2 regions of the Arthrobacter sp. zg-Y1116 genome follow, and region 1 is predicted to be linked to the other one. Evidence: riboswitches for the same ligand, from Rfam matches in the RefSeq annotation. Region 1 holds a riboswitch; the other holds the start of a gene.
What was found. Region 1 has a riboswitch for S-adenosylmethionine ahead of NNX34_RS05985 (cobalamin-independent methionine synthase II family protein). Riboswitches for the same ligand answer to the same signal wherever they lie in the genome.
Positions count from the first base shown of each region.

Region 2: another riboswitch for S-adenosylmethionine. It lies ahead of NNX34_RS02790 (hypothetical protein); the one in region 1 lies ahead of NNX34_RS05985 (cobalamin-independent methionine synthase II family protein).

Region 1 covers NZ_JANFLR010000001.1:1,261,458-1,265,639, forward strand. Annotated here, with positions in the region: gene pgm (phosphoglucomutase (alpha-D-glucose-1,6-bisphosphate-dependent)) at 1-212, opposite strand, end outside; gene NNX34_RS05980 (hypothetical protein) at 329-694, shown strand; gene NNX34_RS05985 (cobalamin-independent methionine synthase II family protein) at 764-1,969, opposite strand; SAM riboswitch class IV at 1,989-2,112, opposite strand; gene NNX34_RS05990 (peptide MFS transporter) at 2,236-3,639, opposite strand; gene NNX34_RS05995 (MsnO8 family LLM class oxidoreductase) at 3,910-4,182, shown strand, end outside.
Region 2 covers NZ_JANFLR010000001.1:602,762-606,943, reverse strand. Annotated here, with positions in the region: gene NNX34_RS02805 (NAD(P)H-hydrate dehydratase) at 1-627, shown strand, start outside; gene NNX34_RS02800 (CPBP family intramembrane glutamic endopeptidase) at 669-1,433, shown strand; gene NNX34_RS02795 (VOC family protein) at 1,499-1,936, opposite strand; gene NNX34_RS02790 (hypothetical protein) at 2,049-2,453, opposite strand; SAM riboswitch class IV at 2,469-2,601, opposite strand; gene NNX34_RS02785 (LLM class flavin-dependent oxidoreductase) at 3,332-4,182, opposite strand, start outside.

The sequences.
Region 1 (4,182 bases):
GTGCGGTATTCCACGATGGCCTGGGTGATGGCCGCGATGTGCTGCTCATTGAAGGCGCCGTTGAGGGAGGAACCGCGGTGCCCGGAGGTGCCGAAGGCCACGCGCTGGGCAACGTTGGACGGATCCGGTACGACGTCGTAATAGGCGTCCAAGAGTGCGGTGAGATCTACAAGGTCGGAAGGTTCGGCGCGTTGGCCGGCACGATTAGACATACCCCTAAGCATGCCAAAGAAACGCAGTCGGCGGCAGACACGCCGTGCACGTAGAAACGCAGGGGCACCCGTATGCTTCTAGCCGAAGCCGCGGGTGCGGCGGGGGAAGGAAGCTGATGGCCACGTCGAGTAGTTCCGTGCCGCCGCAGGGCGCACTGCCGCACGGCGGCCTGCGCCGCGGCGCCCGGGCCATGATGGTTTTCTTCAACGTGCTCTACCTGTGCGCCGCACCGGTGTTCTGGTTTTTCTGGACGCAGCGCTCGGCGTTCGCACTGCCGGCCTGGGCGGAAACCGCCGCGGGTTTTGCCAGCGGACCGATGCCGGCGTTGGCCTTCGCGGCCGCCTGGGCCGCGGCGGGGATCCTCTTCGGGCGGGACCGGCGGCAGGCCGGAGCGGAGGCGTTCAATTCCGTCTGTGCACTGGGTGCCCTGGCGGCAGCAAGCGGCATGCTGGCGCTGGTCAGCGCCGGACTGGACGGCTAAGGCCCCGGGCACGGGTGAGGCGGGACGCCGGTCCCGCCCGCCGCACCCTCACGCAGGTCGGTGGCCCGCCTACCAGAGCCGGGCGCTGGCCAGCCGGGCACCTTCTCCGAGCGTCTCCAGCTTGGCCGCCGCGATCTGCGGATGCACCCGGCCGCCCAGCCCGCAGTCGGTGGACGCAATGACGTTCTCGCGCCCCACCAGCCGGGCGAACCGTTCAATCCGGTCCGCCACCAGTTCCGGATGTTCCACCACGTTGGTGGCATGGGAGACCACGCCGGGAATGAGGACCTTCCCCTCCGGCAGCTTGGTATCCTCCCAGACCCGCCATTCGTGCTCATGCCGGACGTTGCCTGCCTCGAAGCTGTAGCCGCCGGCGTTAATCTGCAGCAGGGTGTCCACCAGGTGGCGGAACTCGATGTCCGTAGTGTGCGGCCCGTGCCAGGAACCCCAGCACAGGTGGAATCGGACCTGTTCCTCGGGCAGGCCGCGCAGGGCATAGTTCAGGGCCTCGACGCGGATCTGCGTGAACTTGAGGTAGTCGGCCACCGAAGGCTCGGGGTTGATCTGGTCCCAGTTCTCGGCAATGGACGGATCATCGATCTGGACGATCAGCCCGGCGTCCACGATGGCAAGGTATTCCTCCCGCATGGCATCCGCGCAGGCGTAGATGAACTCCTCCTCCGTCGCGTAGTACTCGTTGGCAATCCGCGAACAGGAGCCGGGGGAGAGTGAGGCGAGGAAACCCTCGGACAAACCTGCCTCGGCCAGACCGGACTTGAGGTTGGCAATGTCGCCGGCCACGGCGTCGTACCCCGTGTATTCCACGGGACCCGTGACCTTGGGAAAGACCTTCTGCGCCCCGGTGGTGATGCCGGAGGTTGGGTCGGTGTAGGCATCGGCGAAGCGCTGCCGGTCGCGGCGGTCCCCGAAACTGGTGAGGACAACGTTTCCGGGCTCGGAGCGGTGCGGTTCCATGTTCCAGATCCCCGTCTCGGCAACGCTCAGGCCGCCAAGCCGGGCAAACGAGTAGGACCACCAGGCCCCGTAGTCGACGTCCGCGGACATCGCATGCCCGTATTCGCCGTCGTTGGGGATATCGATACCCGCCTGGCGCTGGCGGCGCACGAGGTCGGCGACGGCGGCCTGCAGCAGTTCGGCGTAGCCTTCCGTATCCGCGGGGTCGGTTTCCCGGGCCGCGTTCGCGGCAATCAGTTCAGGGGTCCGGGGGAGCGAACCGGCGTGCGTGGTCAAAATACGGTCAGTGCTTTTGCGCATGGCAGTGATCCTTAAGGAATCGGTGCTCTTGCCCGCACCGGATGCCCAAGGGGCGGTGCAGGCCGCTTCGTCATCCGAACCACCCGTGAAGCATGGGGTTGGTGCACGGCCAAGTCGGAGCTTGGCGGCCGTGTCTCCTGAAGCTGGGACCCATCCTAACCACGCCGCAGGGATGCAGCCAAGCATGTGACGGGACGGCAAAAAGGACGGCGGCACCGGAAAGTTCCGGTGCCGCCGTCCTTAGTGAAACGCTTGGTGCCTGCCTGCTAGCGCACGCCGCCCATGAGCTTCTTGATCGACGGTGTCGCGACAGCCAGGGCGATGCCCAGGATGATTGCGGTGACGCCGCTGAAGGTGAAGTAGCTGACCTCAGTTGCGGGATCGTAGAACTGTGCCAGCCAGCCTGCCAGGGTGGTGCCCAGGGAGACGGACAGGAAGAACAGGGCCACCATCTGGGTCCGGAAGATTTCCGGAGCCAGCTTGGTTGCCACGGACAGGCCAATCGGGGAGATGAACAGCTCCGCGAACGTGAACAGGAGCAGGATGCCGACGATCGCCAGCAGCGGGGTGCTGTTGGCGCCGCCGCCGGAGAACGGAATGAAGGCCAGGAACGCCAGGCCCATCACTGCCAGGCCCAGGGCGAACTTCAGCGGTGAGGACGGCTGGCGGTCGCCCAGCTTGGTCCAGACGGCGGCAAACACTGCAGCGAAGATGATGATGAAGATCGGGTTGATCGACTGGACCCAGCTCGGCGGCATTTCCCACCCGAAGATGTGCCGGTCCAGGGAGGTGTCGGCGTACAGGGCCACCACGGTGAACTGCTGCTGGAACAGCGCCCAGAAAGCGGCACTGGCGATGAACAGCGGCATGAAGGAGTAAACACGCCGGCGTTCTAGCCTGTCCACCTTCGGACTGCGCAGGATGATGATGAAGTACGCGATGGAGGCCAGGATGGCGACCGTGGCCATGACCACTGCCAGGTTCTCCGCCTTGAGCAGGCCGAAGGCGGCGGCCAGGGCGACGATGACCACGACTGCGGCAACGACGATGCCCATGGGGAGGTACTTCTTGCGCGGCAGCGGGTTGGTGACCTCGTGGGCTGCCTTGGGCAGGTACTTGCGGGTCATGCCGTACTGGACCAGGCCGATGGCCATGCCGATAGCGGCCAGGCCGAAGCCGTAGTGGAAGCCAAGGCGGACCTGGAGGAGGCCGGTCAGGAGCGGGCCGACGAGGGCGCCGAGGTTGATGCCCATGTAGAAGAGGGAGAAACCGGCGTCGCGTCGTTCGTCCTTCTCCTCGTACAGGGTGCCCACCAGGGAGGTCGCGTTGGCCTTGACGCCGCCGGAACCCAGGGCAATCAGGATCAGGCCGGCGGCCAGTCCCACGGAACCGGGGAGCACAGCCAGGGAAATGTGGCCGAGGACCACGATCGCGGCGGAGTAGAACAGCACCCGCTCCGAGCCGAACACGCGGTCGGCGAGCCAGGCACCGACGATGGTGGAAAGGTACACGCCACCGCCGTAGGCGCCGACCAGGGAGACGGCAATGGCTTCGTCGATGCCGAGGCCGCCGTCGGTGGTGCTGTAGTACATGTAGTACAGCAGGATGCCCTGCATGCCGTAGAAGGAGAATCGCTCCCACAGCTCAACGCTGAAGAGGTTGGCCAACATCCGGGGATGGCCGAAGAAGGTTTTACGCGCTTCTTGTACGCCTGAGGTACTGGGGGTATGGCTCACGAGGTTAATATTCCCACTCCCTCCCGGGGGTCAAGCAGGCCGAACTGAAAGAATCCGCCGGAGACTAGGCAGCTTTCCCGGTGAGCTATGTCGAAGGTCACATGAAAAAAGGATGATTTTGCCAGCGTTACATGCATACCTGCCTGCATGACGCGCGGATTTGCACGTCTGCGACGGAATTCCCTAAGCAGGCAGGGGGTTGGCATGGGTATGCCAAGCCTCAGCGTTCCCGTCTCGATCCTTGACCGTGCCAACTCCCGCGAAGGGTTTCCCGAGCCGGAGGCGTTTAATGCAGTGCTTGAACGCGCCGAATCGGCAGACCGGCTGGGCTACAGGCGCTTTTGGGTTGCCGAGCACCATGCCGTGGCCGGAATTGCCGGCTCGGCACCCGCCGTCCTGATGGCCGCCCTGGCGGCACGCACCAACAGCATCCGGATCGGCTCCGGCGGCGTGATGCTGCCGAACCACCAGCCGCTG
Region 2 (4,182 bases), 660 kb from region 1:
GAGGAAGACGGCGGGATTGACGGCGCGGCGGCCGGCAAGCGGCTCGAATCCGATCTTTCGACGGCGTCGGCAGTAGTGATCGGCCCCGGCCTGGACGACGCCGAGCAGGCCGCAGCGCTCCTGCGGTCAGTGGTTCCGCTGCTCGGGGAAAAGACACAGGTGGTACTGGACGCCTTTGCCCTCGGAGTGCTGCCCGGGCTGCCGGAACTTTACGACACCCTGGCCGGCCGGCTGGTCCTGACCCCGAACGGTGCTGAAATCCTGCGCCTCCTCGAGGACGAGGATGCCGACGAAGACTCCCTGGACCTGCCGAAAGCCTCCCTGGAGGTGGCACGGAAATACCGGGCGGTGGTCAGCGCGCACAACGTCATTACCGCTCCTGACGGAAGGAGCTGGGAAGTGCCGGCCGGGAACTCGGGCCTGGGAACTTCCGGGTCCGGGGATGTCCTTGCCGGTGCGGTGGGCGGGTTCCTTGCCCGCGGTGCGACGCCGGAACAGGCAGCGTGCTGGGGCACCTATCTGCACGCGGTGAGCGGGGACCGGCTCTCCGCCTCGCGGGGACCGCTCAGCTTCCTGGCGCGGGAGCTGCTCGAGGCCATGCCGCCGGTGATCGCGGAGTTGAGCTAGCGAGGGCTGTATCCCGGCGGAACGGCCCATATCCTGAGGTAATGACAGCGAACGAATACCGGACCGGCCCTCCGGGGCGACCTGCGGCCCACATTCCGTGGCTTTCCTACCGTTTCACCCGCCGTGACGCCGTGGCAGCAGGTTTCTACGTGGTGTTCCTGCTGGTCCTGAGCTTTGCGCCTGGACTCGTTATGCCTGTCCTGGTGATGCTGGTTCCGGATCCGGTTGCAGCCGCCTACGTCCTGAACCTGGCGTTTTACGGGGTCGCAGGCCTCCTGGCTTTCCTCGCGGCCCGGCCCTACGTGGTGCGGGAAACGAAGATTCTGGCTACCCGGCCGGTGCTGTCCCTGTCCCTGATTCCGGCCGGCGTCCTCGTCATGCTCATTGTCACCATGATCGGGGCGTTGCTGAGCGGGCAGGTCGAAACGGCGGTGAACCAGGAAGCCGTCGAGGGATTTGTGGGGTCCGTATCGCCGTGGCTGGTGGTGCCGCTGCTGGTGGTGCTGGCGCCCTTTGTCGAGGAGTACATTTTCCGCCACCTGCTGATCGGCAAGCTCAGCCGGTACTGGAACCTCTGGGGATGCTGCATCCTGTCGGTCCTGTTATTCGCCTCCATCCACATTGTGGGCAAGGAATCCCTGACCCTGCCGGTGCTGATGCCCTACCTGGCGATGGGCGCCACCCTCGTAGGCATCTACGTCTGGGCCGGAAACAACTTCATGCTTTCCTACGGTGTGCACGCCGCGAAGAACCTGCTGGGCGTCATCCTCCTCTACAGCGTGCCGCCGGAGCTGTTGCAGCAGTAGCTGCTGCCTGCGTAGCTGCCGCGTCCCAGCGTCCGCCTTCTCTACAAGGGTGAGTACCGGCGTCGTCAACCGATGCAGAATTCGTTCCCTTCCGGGTCGGCCATGGTGTACCAGGATTGCGGCCCCTGGCTGGCTTCATAAAGGAAGGTGGCTCCCCGCTGTTCCAACCTGGGGCGTGCTTCCTCCTTGGCCATGTCATCCAGAATCACGTCGAGGTGGATCCGGTCCTTGACCGTCTTGGGTTCCGGCACCGTCTGGAACAGGATGCGCAGCCGCCCGCGCCGGCCCACCTGGTCGGGCGGGCAAATGGCAGCGACATCCCGCCAGACCCGGACGCCGTGGTGTTCCACTACGTCCGTCGGTGAGGCGAGGCCCTGGTCCAGGGCGGATTGGAGGACCTCCTGGTCGGTGGGTTCCCTGGCCCATTTGAGGGTTTCGGCCCACCAATCCGCTTGGTTGAGGGCATGGGTGCAGTCCACACAGATTTGTACGTTGTATGCCATGGCGCCCAGCGTAGGTTCGCGGCCGCTCCGGGCCACGGGTATTCGAGACTGCTCAGTTCAGCGCGCTTGCCCGGCTCCGGCATTCATACGAATCCCGGAGCCGGGCAAAAGGCTAGGAGCCGGCCTTTTCGATCCGCTCAGTTTCCGGGGCCCGAACCAGGGAGCCGTTGCATGGAACCACCCGTTCCGGCCGGGCCAAGTAGAAAAAAGAACTCCGGGCATCCGAGTCGAATCCGCCGGGCACCATCAGTGTGGAATAGCGCTGGCACCACTGCGGGGTATCGACGGCGGCCGCGAGCGCGGTGGCGACGGCCGGAACATTGTGGAACCACATCAGGTGCTGGGTACCTTCGGACACCAGGTAGATGAGGTCCAGCTGCGGATCCGCCGTGACTTCGACGTCCGACCACTGTTCCCAGCCCTCGAGGCGGCGGCTGTGGATCCAATGGATGTTGTGCCCGGGGGCGAAGCCGCTGCAGTTGCTGAGACCGGATTTGCTGACACTGGAGATGCTCACAGTGGGTTCCTTTGCAGGTTGTCCTTGCCTGCGACGAATGACGCAGGCCGCTTCGTCATCCGAACCACCCGCCGAACAATGGGGTTGGTGTGGGGCCAGTCGGAGCTTTTGTGCCCGGTAAACCGGGCGAAGGCCACATCTCGTGAAGCTGAAAACTACTCTAGCGGAGGCCACTGACATTTCGACAGTGGACCGTTTCAGAGGGTGCCGCTGGGTGGGCGTGCGTCGTGTGGGGGTGCGCCGGGCGGACCGGAACGGCGGCAACGAAAATCCCTGCTCGCAGAGCTCGCAAGGATTATTAAAGCCGCCTAACCCGGTCCGTCCGGCGCCTACGTTCCGCACCTCGCCTGCCGTCCGGTGCCTACGTTCTGCACCTCGCCTGCCGTCCGGTGCCTACGTTCTGCACCTCGCCTTCCGTCGGCGCGAGGACCTCGGGGGCGACGCCCGTCCCTCCCAGTCGAAGATGTACGCAGGCCGCGTCCTGGTTGGGACGCTGCCCGCGGCCGGAGGGCCTGGAGGAAGGCGCTCCGGCACCTACAACCGCCACCGGAGGAGCTGGGCCCAGCCCGCCCCGGAAGGTGCTGGACACCACGCGCCGCCACCGGAGGGGCTGGAGGAAGGCGGCTTTAATATTTCCCGCGAGCTCTGCGAGCGGGGAATTTCGTTGCCGCCGTTCCAGCCCCGCAGGGGGCGGACCCGGCTGGACCCGGAGGACCCGGCGGACCCGGCGGACCCGGCTGGACCCGGAGGACCCGGCGGACCCGGCGGACCCGGAGGACCCGGCGGACCCGGCGGACCCGGCTGGACCCGGAGGACCCGGCGGACCCGGCGGACCCGGCTGGACCCGGAGGACCGGGCGGACCCGGGCCAGACGAGACTTACCGCCAGCCGGCCCCCGGCGCCACAAGCTTGACGATGCTCTCCAGCAAATGCGCGTTGTACTCCACGCCCAGTTGGTTCGGCACGGTCACCAGGACAGTGTCGGCTTCCTGCACCGCAGCATCCGCGGCCAATTCGGCAGCAATGACGTCCGGTTCACCGATGTAGCTCTTCCCGAACCGGGCCAATCCGCCGTCGAGGTGGCCCACCTGGTCCCGGCCCTCGGCCTGCGCGCGCAGCCCGAAGTAGTGCCGGTCCTGCCCGGTCACCAGCGGAATGATGCTGCGGCTGACGGACACCCGCGGGGTGCCCTGGTGTCCGGCGTCGGCCCAGGCCTTCCGGTACACCGCAATCTGCTCGGCCTGCAGCTGGTCGAACGGCACCCCGGTGTCCTCGGTCAGGAGCGTGGAGCTCATCAGGTTCATGCCCTGCTCACCGGTCCACTTGGCGGTGGCCCGGGTCCCGGACCCCCACCAGATCCGCTCCGGCAGTCCGGGGGACAGCGGGTCAATGGCCATGGCTCCGGTGCTGCCGGTCATGGCCGGATCGGCCTGCGCCACTCCGGCGCCGGCAATGGCGGCACGGAACACTTCGGTGTGCTGCCGGGCCATGTCGGCGTCGGAGGAATCCGGGCCGGGAACGTAGCCGAAGGACTCATAACCGCGCAGGGCGGGCTCGGGGGATCCCCGGCTGATGCCGAGCTGCAGCCTGCCGCCGCTGATCAGGTCCGCCACTGCGGCGTCTTCTGCCATCGCCAGCGGATTCATGTAGCGCATGTCGATCACTCCCGTGCCCAGCTCGATCCTGCTGGTCCGCGCGGCCATGGCGGCGAGCATGGGGAAGGGGGCGG